DNA from 2 places in the Rhodococcus sp. NPDC059179 genome. Region 2 is predicted to be linked to the other one. Evidence: riboswitches for the same ligand, from Rfam matches in the RefSeq annotation. Region 2 holds a riboswitch; the other holds the start of a gene.

Region 1 (7,133 bases), on a different contig from region 2:
GTGCACGCGACCTTCCACTTCGCAGGCGAGGAGGCGATCGCCGCATCCAGCCACGCGCGTTGTTCGTTCATGAACTGCCCGTCCGGCGCCCAGTAGGGTGCGAGCACCGGCGGCAGGTAGGCGGCGAGCGGGTTCAGGTCGAGGACGAAGAACTCGACGACCGGGTTCTGCTCGGGCACGCGGACCGAGTAGTAGCGGGACGGCATCCACCACCGCCGGGACCGCCGGTGGTAGGCGACCTCGTCGTCGCCGCGCAGCAACCAGCCGCCGTCGCCGGGGAAGATCGCGCTGTTGTCGTGGTTTCCCAGGGCCATCACCCATGGGAAGTCGAGTCCGTGGTTGGGGTCCTCGAACTTCGTGGCGAACTGGAAGTCCTGATCGCCGTTTGGCCCGAGTTCGTAGATGTTGTCGCCGAGCCCGAGCGCCATCGACAGGGGTTCTCGGCGATGCAGGTCCCGGATCGCGTCGGCCACCGCCCATTGCGCCTTGGTTCCGGTCCCCGCGTCGCCGGTGATCAGCACCCGCAGGTCGGGGCCGGTGGGGAAGGCGAACCTGTCCGTGGCTGCGGCCGCGGCCGACGGCGCCGTTGCGGCCAGTGGAGCGGCGGCGGCCGCGGCGGCAGCGCCGGCCAGGAACCGACGGCGATCGATGCGGTTGAACTCCATCACGGGTCCTCGGGGTCGTATCGGTACGGGATCCGCAGAAGCAAACCCGACTGTGGACAGGCGTTCAACTCGACATGCCGGACCCGAGACGGAGTTCATCCGGTGTTCAGCCTGGGTGTGCGCCGCTGCCCCGATACGACGAAAGCCCCGGCCTACCCGGCCGGGGCTTTCGATTTGGTGCGCGATACTGGGATTGAACCAGTGACCTCTTCCGTGTCAGGGAAGCGCTCTCCCGCTGAGCTAATCGCGCGGGATGCCGGATCTGTCCGGCCTATCTCGAGCGGATGACGGGATTCGAACCCGCGACCCTCACCTTGGCAAGGTGATGCGCTACCACTGCGCTACATCCGCATTGTGCATGCCCTTCCGGACCCATTGTGCAGGTCCGAGAGTGCGAACAGAAAAGGCACCCGACCGGGTGCCTTTTCTTCGTGCGCGATACTGGGATTGAACCAGTGACCTCTTCCGTGTCAGGGAAGCGCTCTCCCGCTGAGCTAATCGCGCGAGGTGGAGACGGGAATCGAACCCGTGTGCACGGCTTTGCAGGCCGTTGCCTCACCACTCGGCCACTCCACCGTCAAGGTCGAGTCCAACCTCGAGAGCGGATGACGGGATTCGAACCCGCGACCCTCACCTTGGCAAGGTGATGCGCTACCACTGCGCTACATCCGCATTGCACTTCCGGGGGCTGCGTTGCTGCCTCCGTGGTGCGAGATGAAACATTAGCCCACGGGGTGTGTAGTCACAAATCGCCAGCTCAGTGGCGGAAACGTCGATCGGGTGGTGGGCTTTGCCTGGGCCGGAGGGCCTTCTCGAGTCGCTCGCAGGCCAGGCGCAGCGGGCGGCGGGGGCGGGTACATAGGCGGTTTTTCACTTCCGCGGAAGTCGTGTTAATGTTCCATCCCGTCCGGCCGCGAGAGTTCAGCGCGCGGCTGAGGTCCCGTGGCTCAGTGGGAGAGCGTCCGCTTCACACGCGGAAGGTCGCTGGTTCGATCCCAGCCGGGACCACAAAGACAAGGGTCGTCGCGAGAGTTTCGCGGCGGCCCTTTTTCTTGTGCCTGTGTGTGTGGGGCTTCTGGCCGTCGAGGCCTGGCGGGCAGTGGTTCGGCCTCCGGCGCCTGGGGCCGGCCCTCGGTAGTGTTGGCCGCGTGCCGACGACTGAGAATCGATGGATGCGCCTGCGGCGACGCATCGCGGGCAGTCCCGGACTGAACCTGGCCTACCGGATCTGCGTCGGAGTGATCGGTGGTCTCGTCCTCGCCGTCGGCATCATCGCGATCCCGTATCCGGGCCCGGGCTGGCTGATCGTGTTCGCCGGGCTCGGCATTCTCGCCTCGGAGTTCGCCTGGGCGCACCGGCTGCTGCGGTTCGCCCGGGAGCGCTACGACCGGTTCATGGCCTGGTTCGCCCGCCAGTCGGTGGTGGTCAAGGCGCTGTCCGCGTTCCTGACGTTCGCCATCGTGATCGGAACCCTGTGGGTGCTCGGCACTCTCGGGCTGATCGGCGGCTGGATCGGCATCGAGCACCCGTTGCTGGAGAGCCCGCTCTGAGCTCCGCCGGTGCTCGTGCATACTGCAGGAGCACTACTGACCTTCGCGCAGGGGAAGTCCGGTCAAAATCCGGCGCTGACCCGCAACGGTAGATCGCATACGCGACAAGCCCGATTACCTGCCGATCGTCATGAGACTCCCATTCGTCGTGGTCTACGAAACGGAAAGTCCAGTGGGGCGGCACCCGACATTGCGCGGGGCCCTTCGCGCTGGAACCGTCTTCGGCGACCCAAGAACCAGAGGTCTGCCTTGAATCCCACCTGTAAGCGACGCGGAATCGCTTCGGTCGCACTCGTTCTCACCCTCGCGCTCACCGGCTGCTCAAAGGGTGACGCCGGCGCCGAGCGTGCGGAGGCCTCGGCCTTCGCGCAACCCGTGCACATCACCAACTGTGAGCGCCCCGCCACGTTCGACGCACCGCCGCAACGGATCGTCTCCATGAACGACCACGTCACCGAGACGCTCATCCTGATGGGCGTCGGTGACCGGATCGTCGGAATGGGGTACGGCGAGTCGAACCCGTTGCCGGAGACCGCGGAACAGTTCCGGAAGATCCCGAGCCTTGCCAGGGAGTACCCCTCGGCCGAACAGATTCGCGATCTCGAACCCGATCTCGTCGTCGGCGGGATGCGCAGCGCCTTCGACCCCAAGGAGGGGCGCGACAGGGACGAGCTGGAGAAGGAGGGCATCGCGACGTTCCTGTTCTCCGAGTATTGCGGTAACGGCTTCCCGTCGATCGGCTTGCTGGAGAACGACTTCGCTCAGCTCGGTGAGCTGCTCGGCGCTCAAACGGAGGCCGCGGCGCTCACCGGTCGCGTCACCGAGCCCCTCGAACGGGTCCGGTCGGCCCTCGCCGCAGCTGGCGCCCAGCCGGTACCCACGTTCTTCTACGACGGCGGCGAGGCGGAACCGCTGTCGATCGGCGGGGTGGGGATCGGCAATCTCATCGCCGAGTACGCCGGTGCCAGAAACATCACGTCCGAGGGTCGCAAGCCCTACACGACGACGACGTGGGAGACGGTCGGTGAGCGCGCACCGGAGGCCATTGTCGTGCTCGACTACGGCAACGCTCCCGTGGCGCAGAAGCTGGCGTACCTGCGCAGCCAGCCCATCGCGTCGGCGACGCCCGCGGTCCGCAACGACCGGATCATCGTGGTGCCGCTCGACGACTTCTTCGAGAGCCCGCGGATGGTCACCTCGGTCGAGACGATCGCCAGGGCGTTGCACCCTGATGTGTTCGGCGGCAAGGGATGACGACCGCGGTCCGCGTCGAACCCCGGCTGACGCTGCCGTTGCTCCTGGCCGGGCTCGTCGCGGCCCTGCTGATGTCGATCGCCCTCGCCGTCTCGTTCGGTTCGGTCCGGATACCGGTCGGCGACGTGTGGGCGATCGTCGGGCACCGGCTCAGCGGCGGGGTCTTCGTGTCCTGGTGGTCCGAGGCGCGTGAGCGGATCGTGATCGACTCCCGGCTGCCGCGGGCGCTCACCGCGGCGGTCGTCGGGGCCGCCCTCGCGGTCGGCGGCGCGCTCGCCCAGGCGGTCACGCGCAATCCGCTCGCGGACCCCTATCTGCTCGGCGTGTCCGCCGGTGCAGGCTTCGGGGTGGTGCTGGTCACCGTGCTCGGGATCGGTGCGGGCCTGGCGGGCGTGTTCACGACCCCGCTGGCGGCGTTTCTCGGTGCGATGGTGCCGCTGTTCGCCGCGCTGGTGATCGGCGGTCGCTACCAGAACGTCACCGGGGTCATCCTCGTCGGTGTCGCGCTCGCGCAGGTCTTCTCCGCGCTGACCATGTTCGTGCTCCTCGTCATCGCCGACGAGCACCAGCTGTCCGCGGTGCTCCGCTGGCTCGCAGGCGGTTTCGGTGACGCCCGCTGGTCGAGCCTGATCTATCCCGCGGTCACCCTCGCCGTGGTCGGCACCGTGGCGGGGTTCTCCGCCCGACGGCTGAACCTGCTGCACGCGGGCGACGACGGCGCGACGGCGCTCGGCATGAACGTTCGGCGATTCCGGGTCCTCACCCTGCTCGGGGTCTCGGTGCTGGCGGGCGCCGCGGTGGCCGTCTCGGGGGGAATCGGTTTCGTCGGTCTGCTGGTCCCGCACGTGGCGGGGTTCCTGGTCGGTGTCAGTGCGGTCCGGCTGCTGCCGGTCGCGGCCCTGCTGGGGGCGGTGACGCTGGTGCTGGCCGATCTCGCCGCCAGGGCGGTCAGTTCCGGGACGGAGCTGCCGGTCGGGGTGGTGACGGCGCTCGTGGGTGCCCCCATCTTCATCGCCATGTTGTACCGGCAGTACAGGGGGACCCAATCGTGAACGCGCCGTTGCAGATCCAGCAGGTCCGAGCCGAGCTCGGCAGGCGCGAGGTGCTCTCCGGAGTCGACCTCGAGGCCAGGGCGGGCGAGGTCCTCGCCCTGGTCGGCCCCAACGGCAGCGGCAAGACCACCGTGCTGCGCTGCTGCTACCGGGCGTTGTCCCCGAGCGCGGGCCGGATCACGTTGGCAGGGGCGGAACTCTCCTCGCTCTCCCGACGCGCGGTGGCGCGGCAACTCGCGGCCAGCGCCCAGGAGCCGCCCCCGTCCGGTGGGCTCACCGTCCGCGAATCGGTCCAGCTCGGCAGGGCGGCGCACCTGGGTTGGCTGCAGAGCGCGGGCGGCACGGATCGAGCCGTCGTGGACCGGGTGCTCGCGCAGGTCGGACTCGAGGGCCTGGCAGGTCGCGACGTCAAGGAGTTGTCCGGCGGCGAACGGCAGCGGATGTCGATCGCGCGGGCACTGGCGCAGGAACCCCGGGTGTTGCTGCTCGACGAGCCGACCAACCATCTCGACCTCAAGCATCAGCTCACCGTGATGAACCTGCTGGTGAGCCTGGCGGCGGACGGGATCGCGGTGGTGGTGACGCTGCACGACCTCCGACTCGCCGTCGAGTACTGCGACCGTATCGCCGTCGTGTCGGGCGGCGTGATCGTCGGGACCGGCGCGCCTGCCGATGTGCTCACCGGCTCGCTGTTGGCCGACGTCTTCGGGATCATGGGTGAGGTGGGAGCGGACCCGCGCACCGGCAGACCCGCGCTGTCGGTGCACGGCTTGTCGTCGGACGAAATGGTGGTCGTGTGAGGGATCCGGAGCCAGAGCCAGGCGACGCGTACGCCCGGGCGATCGCCGCCGTCCCCTCACTCCGGGAGGCGGTCACCCCCGCGGCGGGCGCCACCGAGTTCCCCGGCGCGCTCCTCACGGACCGGGACTGGCTCGCCGCCAGGACCGCCGACGCGGCGCGCCGCTGGAACTGCGACGACCGCCGGGTCGCCGCGACGCTGTGGTGGTACTCGGCGAGCTCAACCCTGCTGTCGATCCCGGCCACGATGCTGCTGACGACGGGGCTCGCGCCCGACCCGGCGCCCGGCCGCCTCACCTGCACGCTCCGCCCGGACGGCTACCTGGGAACCGTCCGCTCCGATCGGCTCGTGCGCGGGCCCGAGGCGCTGGCCGCGCGGCTACGCGCCGCGATCGGCCCGACCGTCGCGGCGCTCGCCGACCTCGGCGGGGCTGGCACGCGTTCGCTGTGGGCGATCGCCGCCGACTCGCTGGGGAACCGCGCCCTCGACGCGGGCACCGCGCTCGGTGCTCCGGTGCTCGGCAGCGCGCTCGCCGTCGACCTCGCCGAACTGATCGGACACCCGATGCCGCCGCCGCGTTTCGTCGACGTGGGCCGCGGGGGACCGGTCGCCGCTGATCCGCGCTCCGCCCCTGCGCCTGGCTCGCGCCGGGTGGTCCGCAGGTTGTCCTGCTGCCTGATCTACGAAACGGAGCCCGATCCGGTCGCCGCCGAGCGCGCCAAGTGCACCAGCTGCCCGCGTCAGCAGCCGTCGGTCCGCGCGGCGCGGCTCGGCGCGCTGCTCGGGTGAGCGGCCCATCCGATCCGCCTGCCGATAGCATGAGGGCTCACCGAGCTCGACGTCTTCGCGTCGGCGCAGAACATCTGAGGAGCACATCGTCGTGACCACGCCCGCATCCGCAGTCCCAGCCGCCCACGTCCGGGTGCCCGCGGGGACTACCGCAGGGACGGCGGTTCGGGAGGCGGGGCTCTCCGGCAAGGGTTCGGACGCCATCGTCGTCGTTCGCGACGCCGAGGGCCAGCTCAGGGACCTGTCCTGGATCCCCGAGCAGGACGTGGAGGTCGAGGCGGTCGCCGCCGACACCGAGGACGGCCGCAGCGTGATCCGGCACTCCTGCGCGCACGTGCTCGCCCAGGCCGTGCAGTCGGAGTTCCCGAACGCCAAGCTCGGCATCGGCCCGCCGATCAAGGACGGCTTCTACTACGACTTCCGGGTCGACGCGCCGTTCACCCCCGAGGACCTGACCCGCCTCGAGAAGAAGATGAAGCAGATCATCAAGGGCTCGCAACGCTTTTCGCGCCGTGTCGTCGACTCCATCGAGGACGCCCGCCTCGAACTGGCGAAGGAGCCTTTCAAGCTCGAGCTCATCGACGACAAGTCGGGCATCGACGACCCCGAGGTGATGGAGGTCGGCGGCAACGAGCTGACCATCTACGACAACCTCGACCCGCGCACCGGCGAGAAGGTGTGGAGCGACCTGTGCCGCGGCCCGCACATCCCCACCACCAAGCACATTCCCGCGTTCAAGCTCACCCGCAGCTCCGCGGCCTACTGGCGCGGCGACCAGAACCGTGAGGACCTGCAGCGCGTCTACGGCACCGCCTGGGAGTCGCCGGAGGCGCTCGACAAGCACATGGAGCTGATCGCCGAGGCCGAGCGCCGCGACCACCGCAAGGTCGGCGCCGAACTGGACCTGTTCAGCTTCCCCGACGAGCTCGGCTCCGGACTGCCGGTCTTCCATCCCAAGGGCGGCATCATCCGTCAGGAGATGGAGAACTACTCGCGGCAGCGGCATGTCGAGGAGGGCTACGAG
Region 2 (7,133 bases):
AGGCACTGCTGTCGATGCCCGCGGGCATCCTCCGGCGCGCGGCGGGCCGACCCGTGGTGGTCGACGGCAACACCCTCGACGCCGAGATGCAGCTGATCCTCAAGCTGCAGAAGGTCGAGGGCACGCCCATCGAGGAGCGCCCGATCCCGGGCGGTCGTCGCGCCCTTGTGAGCGGCTCCAAGGCCGTCGGCGGGGACCTGCCGATCGGCGCGGTCACCGATCTGGACATCGACGGCCCCGGCGGCCCGCTCCGGCTGCGGTTCTACACCCCTCGCGGCCTGACCACGGCGTCGCCCGCCCTGTTCTACGTCCACGGCGGCGGCTGGATCTACGGCGACCTCGACAGCCACGACGCGGTGTGCCGATTTCTCGCGGAACGGGCGGGCGTCCGTGTCGTCGCCGTCGACTACCGACTCGCCCCCGAGGCACCCTTCCCCGCCGCGGTCGACGACGTCGAGGCCGCGTACTCGTTCGTGACAGCCAACGCGGCCGCCCTTGGCATCGACCCGGACCGCATCGCCGTCGGCGGCGACAGCGCGGGCGGAAACCTCTCCGCGGTGCTGGCCCAGCGCGCGGCGCGCGGGGAGGTCGGGGTCCCGCCTGCATTCCAGCTGCTGGTCTATCCCGCGGTGGATTTCGCCGTGAAGCGGCCAAGCCGGTCGACCTTCGCGACGGGATTCATCCTCACCAAACGCTTCATGGACCTCGCCGAGAACAGCTACGTGCCCGCCGGGGCGGATCGGACGGACCCGCTGCTATCCCCGATCTACGGCGATCTTGCCGGTCTGCCACCGGCCTACGTGGTGACCGCAGGGTTCGACCCGTTGCGCGACGAGGGCGACGCCTACGCCGCGAAGCTCCGCGAGGCCGGGGTCGACGTGCAACACGTCCGCGAGCCCGGGCTGATCCACTCCTTCGCGAACATGGTGGGGGTCGGCCGTTCGGGTCCCGAGGCGATGGGCCGGGTCGCGGCCGCGCTGCGACGGGCCCTGACCACCCCCGCGGTCAGTTCCCCGCCAGCACCGACAGCATCCCGTCAACCGACGCCGACCAGCTGAACTGCTCGGCCCGCAGCCGCGCCGATTCGCGGCGGGCACCGGCCGACCCCCTCGCCGTGTGCCGCAAGGCCTCTCGCCTGGGTCCGTCTCCCGCGATCACCAGCCGGATGTCCTGACCCTGCGCCACGAGAGAGCGGACCGCGTCGATGCTGCGATCGACCTGCTTCTCCACCGACAACCGTCCGCAGTGCAGCAACAGCCGTTGTGACGGCCGCGCGTAGCGGAAGCGCCGCCAGCGTGATCCGCAGGACCCCGCTCGCCATCACCTCCTCCGCGTCACGCTCGCCGGGGACGACCAGGACCACCTCGTGCCCGCGGTCGCAGTAGCCGGCGCCCCAGTTGTGCAGCGCGGTCCGCAGCCCGCCCGATCGGGGACCGTAGAAGTTGGCCAGCTGCACTATTCGCACCGACCCATCGATCACTGTCGGCGCAACGGTCACGTCAACTCTCGCCGCCCGCCCGATGAAGTGCGCGCGAACGTCTCGGCCGGCCGGGACGCGCCGACGCATTGACACCACCGTCGTGTCAGTGCGACAGTGCGCTGGTAATAGCGATGGTTGACGGGAATCCGGTGAGAGTCCGGAGCGGTCGCGCCACTGTGTTCGAGGCACACCCTCGACAGCCAGATACCGGGGCCATCGCATGGGCTTTTAGGGGACGCGGAATCCCAGGAGGAACCAATGGCACTCGTACACACCCCCAGCACGGCGACCGATTCGGTCGGCATCGCGATGATCATCGCGGGCGTGGTCCTGCTCGCGATGCTGACCCTCTACCTGGTCGGTTTCGATCAGGGTGCGGTCTCGCGCACCGGCATGTACATGCACGAACTGATGCATGACGGTCGCCACCTGCTGGGCCTGCCGTGCCACTGACCGGAACCTTCAAGAACCTCCTCATCCGCGGCCTGCTGGCCGGCTTCGTCGCCGGCCTGCTCGCAGGAGCCGTCGCGTTCGTGATCGGTGAACCGCACATCGACGCGGCCATCGCGATCGAGGAGTCGGCGGCGGCCCCGACGGAGGCGCACGGGCACGACGCAGGCACGACCGAGGCCGCGACCGGCGGGCATTCGCACGGAGACTCCGAGGAACCGCTGGTCAGTCGCGACGGGCAGCGGTTCGGCCTGTTCCTCGCGACCACCCTCGCGGGCCTGGCCCTCGGTGCCCTGTTTGCCGCGGTCGCGTACTACGCACGGCGCGTCAGCGGCCTGTCCGGCCCGATCCTCGCCCTCGCGCTCGCCGGCCTCGGCTGGCTTGCTGTCGAGGCGGTGCCGTTCTTCAAATACCCGGCGAATCCACCCGCGGTCGGCGATCCGGAGACCATCAACAACCGCACCCTGCTCTGGCTCGCCACGGTGGTGCTCGGTCTCGCGGCGGTGGCGATCGCCGCGTACGTGGCGAAGGTCCTGGCGGCGAACGAGTTCCTGACCGTCCGGATCGCGGCGCCACTGCTCGCCTTCCTGGCGGTCGTCGGCATCGGATACCTGGCGCTCCCGGACATCGACGAGGTCGGCCCGGACTTCCCGGCCAGCCTGCTGTGGGACTTCCGGATCTCGTCGCTGACGATCCAAGCCACGCTGTGGCTGGCGCTCGGCCTCGGGTTCGCGTTCCTCACGGAGCGGTCGAACCGGCTGACCTCGCAGGCGGATTCACTCACGGCGCGCTAGAGGCCACAGCGCCGCTCGACCTCCCGAATGTCACATTGGTTCGACTGAGTTGAACCAATGTGACATTCGGGAGTATCGGCGGCGGGCTAATACCGTGGGGGGAGCCCGGATTCACGCCACGGGGTGATGCGCGACTCGGCGCCGGGGCGGCAGGCTCGCAGCCATGACCGCCGCCGAAGTCCGCACCCGCCCTCCCCGTCAGGTGGAACTCTCGTTCACCCTGCTCTGCGTCGCCTTGCTCGCCGGGGTCGTCGAGGCGATCGCCCAGGCGGCCCGCGTGTTGGAGGGCGCCGACGCGAGTCCCGCGGCCGTCGGAGCACAGGGCGCGATCCGGCTGGCGGTCTACGGCGCGGTGCTCGCGCTCGCCGTCGCGATGCGGCGCGGATCGAATCCCGCCCGGCTGACCCTGCTGATCGGCCTCGGGACGGTGGGGATCGGGTCGCTGGTCGTCGAACCGGCGGCCTGGCTGTTGTCGGCGAACGGATTCGACGCCGCAGACGTCACGGTCGCGGCGATCGTCATCGCTGCGGCCCGGACCGTCCACCTGATCGCGGTGGTCGCCGGGCTCGCGCTGCTGCTGGGAGCCGACGCCCGACGGCACTTCGGTCGTTAGACCGCGCAGGAGTCGTCGGCGCAGCTCGCGTTGTCGTCGCCGCCGAGCGAGACGATCGCGCCGGACTGCGCGTAGGCCTGCTCGAGCAGCTGGGTGAACACCTCGACGGGCTGCGCGCCCGAGACGCCGATCGCCCGGTTGGCGGCGAAGAACGGCACGCCGGTCACGCCGAGCAGACGCGCCTCCTCGATGTCAGCCCGCACCCGCTCTGCCGCGGCGTCCCCGTCGAGCTCCGCGCGGATCGCGGACGCGTCCAGCCCGGTCTCGGCGGCGATCGCGACGAGTTCCTCGCGGTCGTCCACCACCCGGCCGTCGGTGAAGTGGGCACGGAACAGGGCCTCCATGACCTCCTCGCCGCGCTCGCCTGCCAGGTGGACCAGCCGGTGCGCGTCGAAGGTGTTCGCGGCGATCACGGTGTCGAAGTCCATCGCGAGTCCGTCGGCGGACGCGGTGGACGCCACGTGCGCGAACATCTGCCTGATCTGATCGGTGGGCAGGCCCTTGTGTTCGGCCAGCGCCTCGAGCTCGCTGGCCCTTGCGCCGACCGGCGTCTCGGGGGCCAGCTGGTAGGAACGCCACACCACCTGCACCCGGTCGCGGTGCTCGAACTGCTCGAGCGCCGCCGCGAAGCGTCGCTTTCCGATGTAGCACCACGGGCAGGCGATGTCCGACCACACCTCCATCACCACGGCGGGCTCGGTGACGGATTCGGGCTGGGTGTTCGTTTCGAGGCTCACAGATAGTTGAAACGTCCACCTTCCCGTTTCTGTTCCTGGGTCCTAGGTGATCAGCGCGGCGTCGAGGGTGATCGGGACCCCGGTCAGGGCCTTGCTCACCGGGCAGGTCTCCTTCGCGGCCTTGGCCACCTTCGCGAACCCGTCCGCGTCGAGCCCGTCGACCTCGCCTCGAACGGTGAGCGTGATCCCGGTCAGCTTGAATCCGGGATCGTCGGGGCCGAGCGTGACGTCCGCGGTGATCTCCAGGCTCTGCGGGGTACCGCCCGCCTCTCCGATCAGCGCAGAGAGTTGCATGGCGTAGCAGGACGAGTGCGCCGCGGCGATCAACTCCTCCGGGCTCGTGGTCCCGTCTGCGTCCTCGGCGGCGCGCTTGGGGAACGAGACCTCGAACGTGCCCGCACCGGAACTGCTGAGTTCGACCTGGCCCGATCCGTCCTGCAGGGTTCCGTTCCAGGCGGTGCGGGAAGTGCGTGTGGGCATGGGGGTTCCTTCCGTCGGGCATGAGTTCGGCCAGGGACCAGTGTTCCCCGCGATCGCGGCCGGGACCACCCGAATCCGGGAGACCGGTCGCGGGCGGCTACTGCTCCGCCACGTTGTCCGTTTCGTGATAGCGCGCCAACAGGATTCGTTCCTCGTCGCGCTTCGGGAAGGCGAAGAAGACCAGCGCGGCCCCGACCAGCACGATGAGGATCGCCGCCGCGTACGCCTTGGTGTCGCCGTCGAGGAACGCCGCGCGCGCCGCGCTCATGATCGGCTCGGCGTACTGCGGGTACCGCTCCGCGATGTTCGCGGCACCGGCGAACGACTTCTCCAGCGCGGACTGCACCTCCGCGCTCACCTGGCTCGCCTGCTGCGACGCCGCGATCGCCGCCGTGAACGACGCCGTGTATCCGGCGGTGAGCAGCGCCCCGAGAACCGACTGCACGATGGCGCCGCCGAGGTCGCGCTGCAGATCCGCCGTGCCCGACGCCATCCCGGCCCGGGACACCGGCACCGAGCCCGTCAGCGACCGGGACGCCGGAGTGCCCGCGAGGCCGACCCCGATGCCGAGGAAGATGTAGCCGAGCGCGATCTTCCAGTACTGCGCGTCCTCCTTCCACAACAGCAGCGCCACCAGCAGGCCCAGCACGATGGACGCGTACCCGAGCAGCAGGGTGAACCGGGCTCCGTGGGACTCGACCAGCTTCGCGGACTGCGGCGCCACCAGCACCATCACCGCCGCGGCAGGCAGCCCAGCCGATCCCGCCGCGAGCGTCGAATAGCCCAGCACGTTCTGCATGAACTGCTGACCGATGTACATCGTGCCCATCAGCGTGCCGAACACCACGATGCCCGCCACTGCGGCCACCCAGAAGATCCGTCGTGCGGCGATCCGAAGGTCGAAAAGCGGGGCGGGCGCACGCAGTTGGCGCCAGACGAACACCACCCCCGCCGCGACCGCGATCGACAGCAACCCCACCGCGGTGGCGCCCATACCGTCCACGGGCGCGAAGTTGATGCCAAGCACGAGGGCGGCGACCAGGACGACGGACACCATGCCGCCGAGGTGATCGACGGGATCGGTCGACTCGTTGACGTGAGCAGGCACGAACGCGACGGCCGAGCCGAGGGCCAGCAAGGCCAGCGGCAGCGTCACGAGGAAGACCGAACCCCACTCGAAGCGCTGCAACAGCGCGCCAGAGGCGAGCGGCCCTAGCGCCGAGATGCCGCCGCCGATCGCGGACCACAGCGCGATCGCCCTGGTGCGCGCTGCCCCTGACCACAGCGCGGTGATCAGCGCCAGCGTGGTCGGGAACGCCAGGCCTGCACTGACGCCGCCGAACAATCGGGCCAGGAACAGCACCTCGAAATTGGGTGCGAAGCCGGCGATCAGGCTGGCGGGCACCGAGAGCGTCATGCCGAGGACCAGCATCGTCTTGCGCCCGTACCGGTCGCCGAGCGCGCCCAGGTACAGCACCGACGCCGCGAGCCCCACCGAGTAGCCGACCGCGATCAGGTTGAGCTGCGTCTGACTGGCGTCGAATGCCTTCCCGATGTCGGGCAGCGCGACGTTGGCCACCGCCAGGTTCAGGTTCGCGACGGCCGCGACGAGGATCAGCGACAGCAGGACGAGCCGGGACCGAGCGGGCTGCTCTCCGAGGGCTGTGGTTGCCACTCTCCCAGTCCACACCAACCGAGGTCCCGCGGGCGGGATTTGCGTGCCGAGCGCGGCCGGCATTCCACGGAAACCCGAAATCGGCCTCTGCCCGCGGTGTAATCTCGGGATGCCGCGACACTGCGGTCGGGGGATCACTCCCCGACCGCGAGAACACGCCGACCTTCGCATGGAACCACGGGATGTCCCGTTAACCAGGAGGAACCATGGCAGTAGTCCATTCACCAAGCGGGACAGCGGAATCGCTGGGCGCGATAGCTCTCACCATCGGAGTGATCCTGCTCGCGCTGCTCTCCCTCTACCTGGTCGGATTCGACCAGGGTGCGGTCTCCCGCACCGGCATGTACATGCACGAACTGATGCACGACGGCCGCCACCTGCTCGGCCTGCCCTGCCACTAGTTCGGACAACCCGGCCATCGACCCTGACGATGGCCAACGGCTCGACGAACGACGGAGATCTCGATGAGTTCACCGAAGAGTTTCGACGCGCTGCAGACGCGCGTCGCAGATATCGCACCCGTCTACCGCAATCCGTTGGACTCGCCCTACGAGATCTCCAACGAGATGTTTGCGGCGTTGCGGCATGTCCTCCACGACGTCGGCGGCCAACCCGACCTGCCGATCGAGTACAAGGAGAAGGACGAAGAACCCTGGGAGATGCGCACCTACGTCACCTGTGAATGCCTGGGCTGGCGCGGGGTGTGGAACTCCGAGGAACGACGGCGGGCGGAGAACGACCTCGGGGCGACGCTCTACTTCGGGCTCCCCTACTACGCGCGCTGGGCCACCGTCGCCGCCAAGACCCTCATCAACAAGGGCCTGATCACCCCCGACGAACTGTCCGCCAAGCTGGACGAGGTGCGGGCGCGGTCGGAGGCGACGTCATGACGAAGTTCCAGATC

What was found. Region 2 has a riboswitch for cobalamin ahead of ACFXMV_RS04900 (CbtB domain-containing protein). Riboswitches for the same ligand answer to the same signal wherever they lie in the genome.
Region 1: it holds a riboswitch for cobalamin, as region 2 does, so the genes downstream of both, ACFXMV_RS07265 (ABC transporter substrate-binding protein) here and ACFXMV_RS04900 (CbtB domain-containing protein) in region 2, are expected to answer to the same signal.

The regions. Positions count from the first base shown of each region.
Region 1 is NZ_JBHZBV010000002.1:490,675-497,807, reverse strand. Features, by position in the region: gene ACFXMV_RS07305 (metallophosphoesterase) at 1-668, opposite strand, end outside; tRNA gene ACFXMV_RS07300 (tRNA-Val) at 841-915, opposite strand; tRNA gene ACFXMV_RS07295 (tRNA-Gly) at 945-1,016, opposite strand; tRNA gene ACFXMV_RS07290 (tRNA-Val) at 1,098-1,169, opposite strand; tRNA gene ACFXMV_RS07285 (tRNA-Cys) at 1,171-1,241, opposite strand; tRNA gene ACFXMV_RS07280 (tRNA-Gly) at 1,266-1,337, opposite strand; tRNA gene ACFXMV_RS07275 (tRNA-Val) at 1,602-1,673, shown strand; gene ACFXMV_RS07270 (TIGR02611 family protein) at 1,838-2,215, shown strand; cobalamin riboswitch at 2,206-2,356, shown strand; gene ACFXMV_RS07265 (ABC transporter substrate-binding protein) at 2,465-3,469, shown strand; gene ACFXMV_RS07260 (FecCD family ABC transporter permease) at 3,541-4,521, shown strand; gene ACFXMV_RS07255 (ABC transporter ATP-binding protein) at 4,518-5,321, shown strand; gene ACFXMV_RS07250 (hypothetical protein) at 5,318-6,109, shown strand; gene thrS (threonine--tRNA ligase) at 6,201-7,133, shown strand, end outside.
Region 2 is NZ_JBHZBV010000001.1:1,037,071-1,044,203, reverse strand. Features, by position in the region: gene ACFXMV_RS04910 (alpha/beta hydrolase) at 1-1,058, shown strand, start outside; partial or broken gene ACFXMV_RS04905 (glycosyltransferase) at 1,105-1,465, opposite strand; cobalamin riboswitch at 1,584-1,713, shown strand; gene ACFXMV_RS04900 (CbtB domain-containing protein) at 1,739-1,933, shown strand; gene ACFXMV_RS04895 (CbtA family protein) at 1,924-2,724, shown strand; gene ACFXMV_RS04890 (hypothetical protein) at 2,888-3,337, shown strand; gene ACFXMV_RS04885 (DsbA family protein) at 3,334-4,020, opposite strand; gene ACFXMV_RS04880 (OsmC family protein) at 4,117-4,554, opposite strand; gene ACFXMV_RS04875 (MFS transporter) at 4,652-6,229, opposite strand; gene ACFXMV_RS04870 (CbtB-domain containing protein) at 6,436-6,630, shown strand; gene ACFXMV_RS04865 (hypothetical protein) at 6,694-7,119, shown strand; gene ACFXMV_RS04860 (SH3-like domain-containing protein) at 7,116-7,133, shown strand, end outside.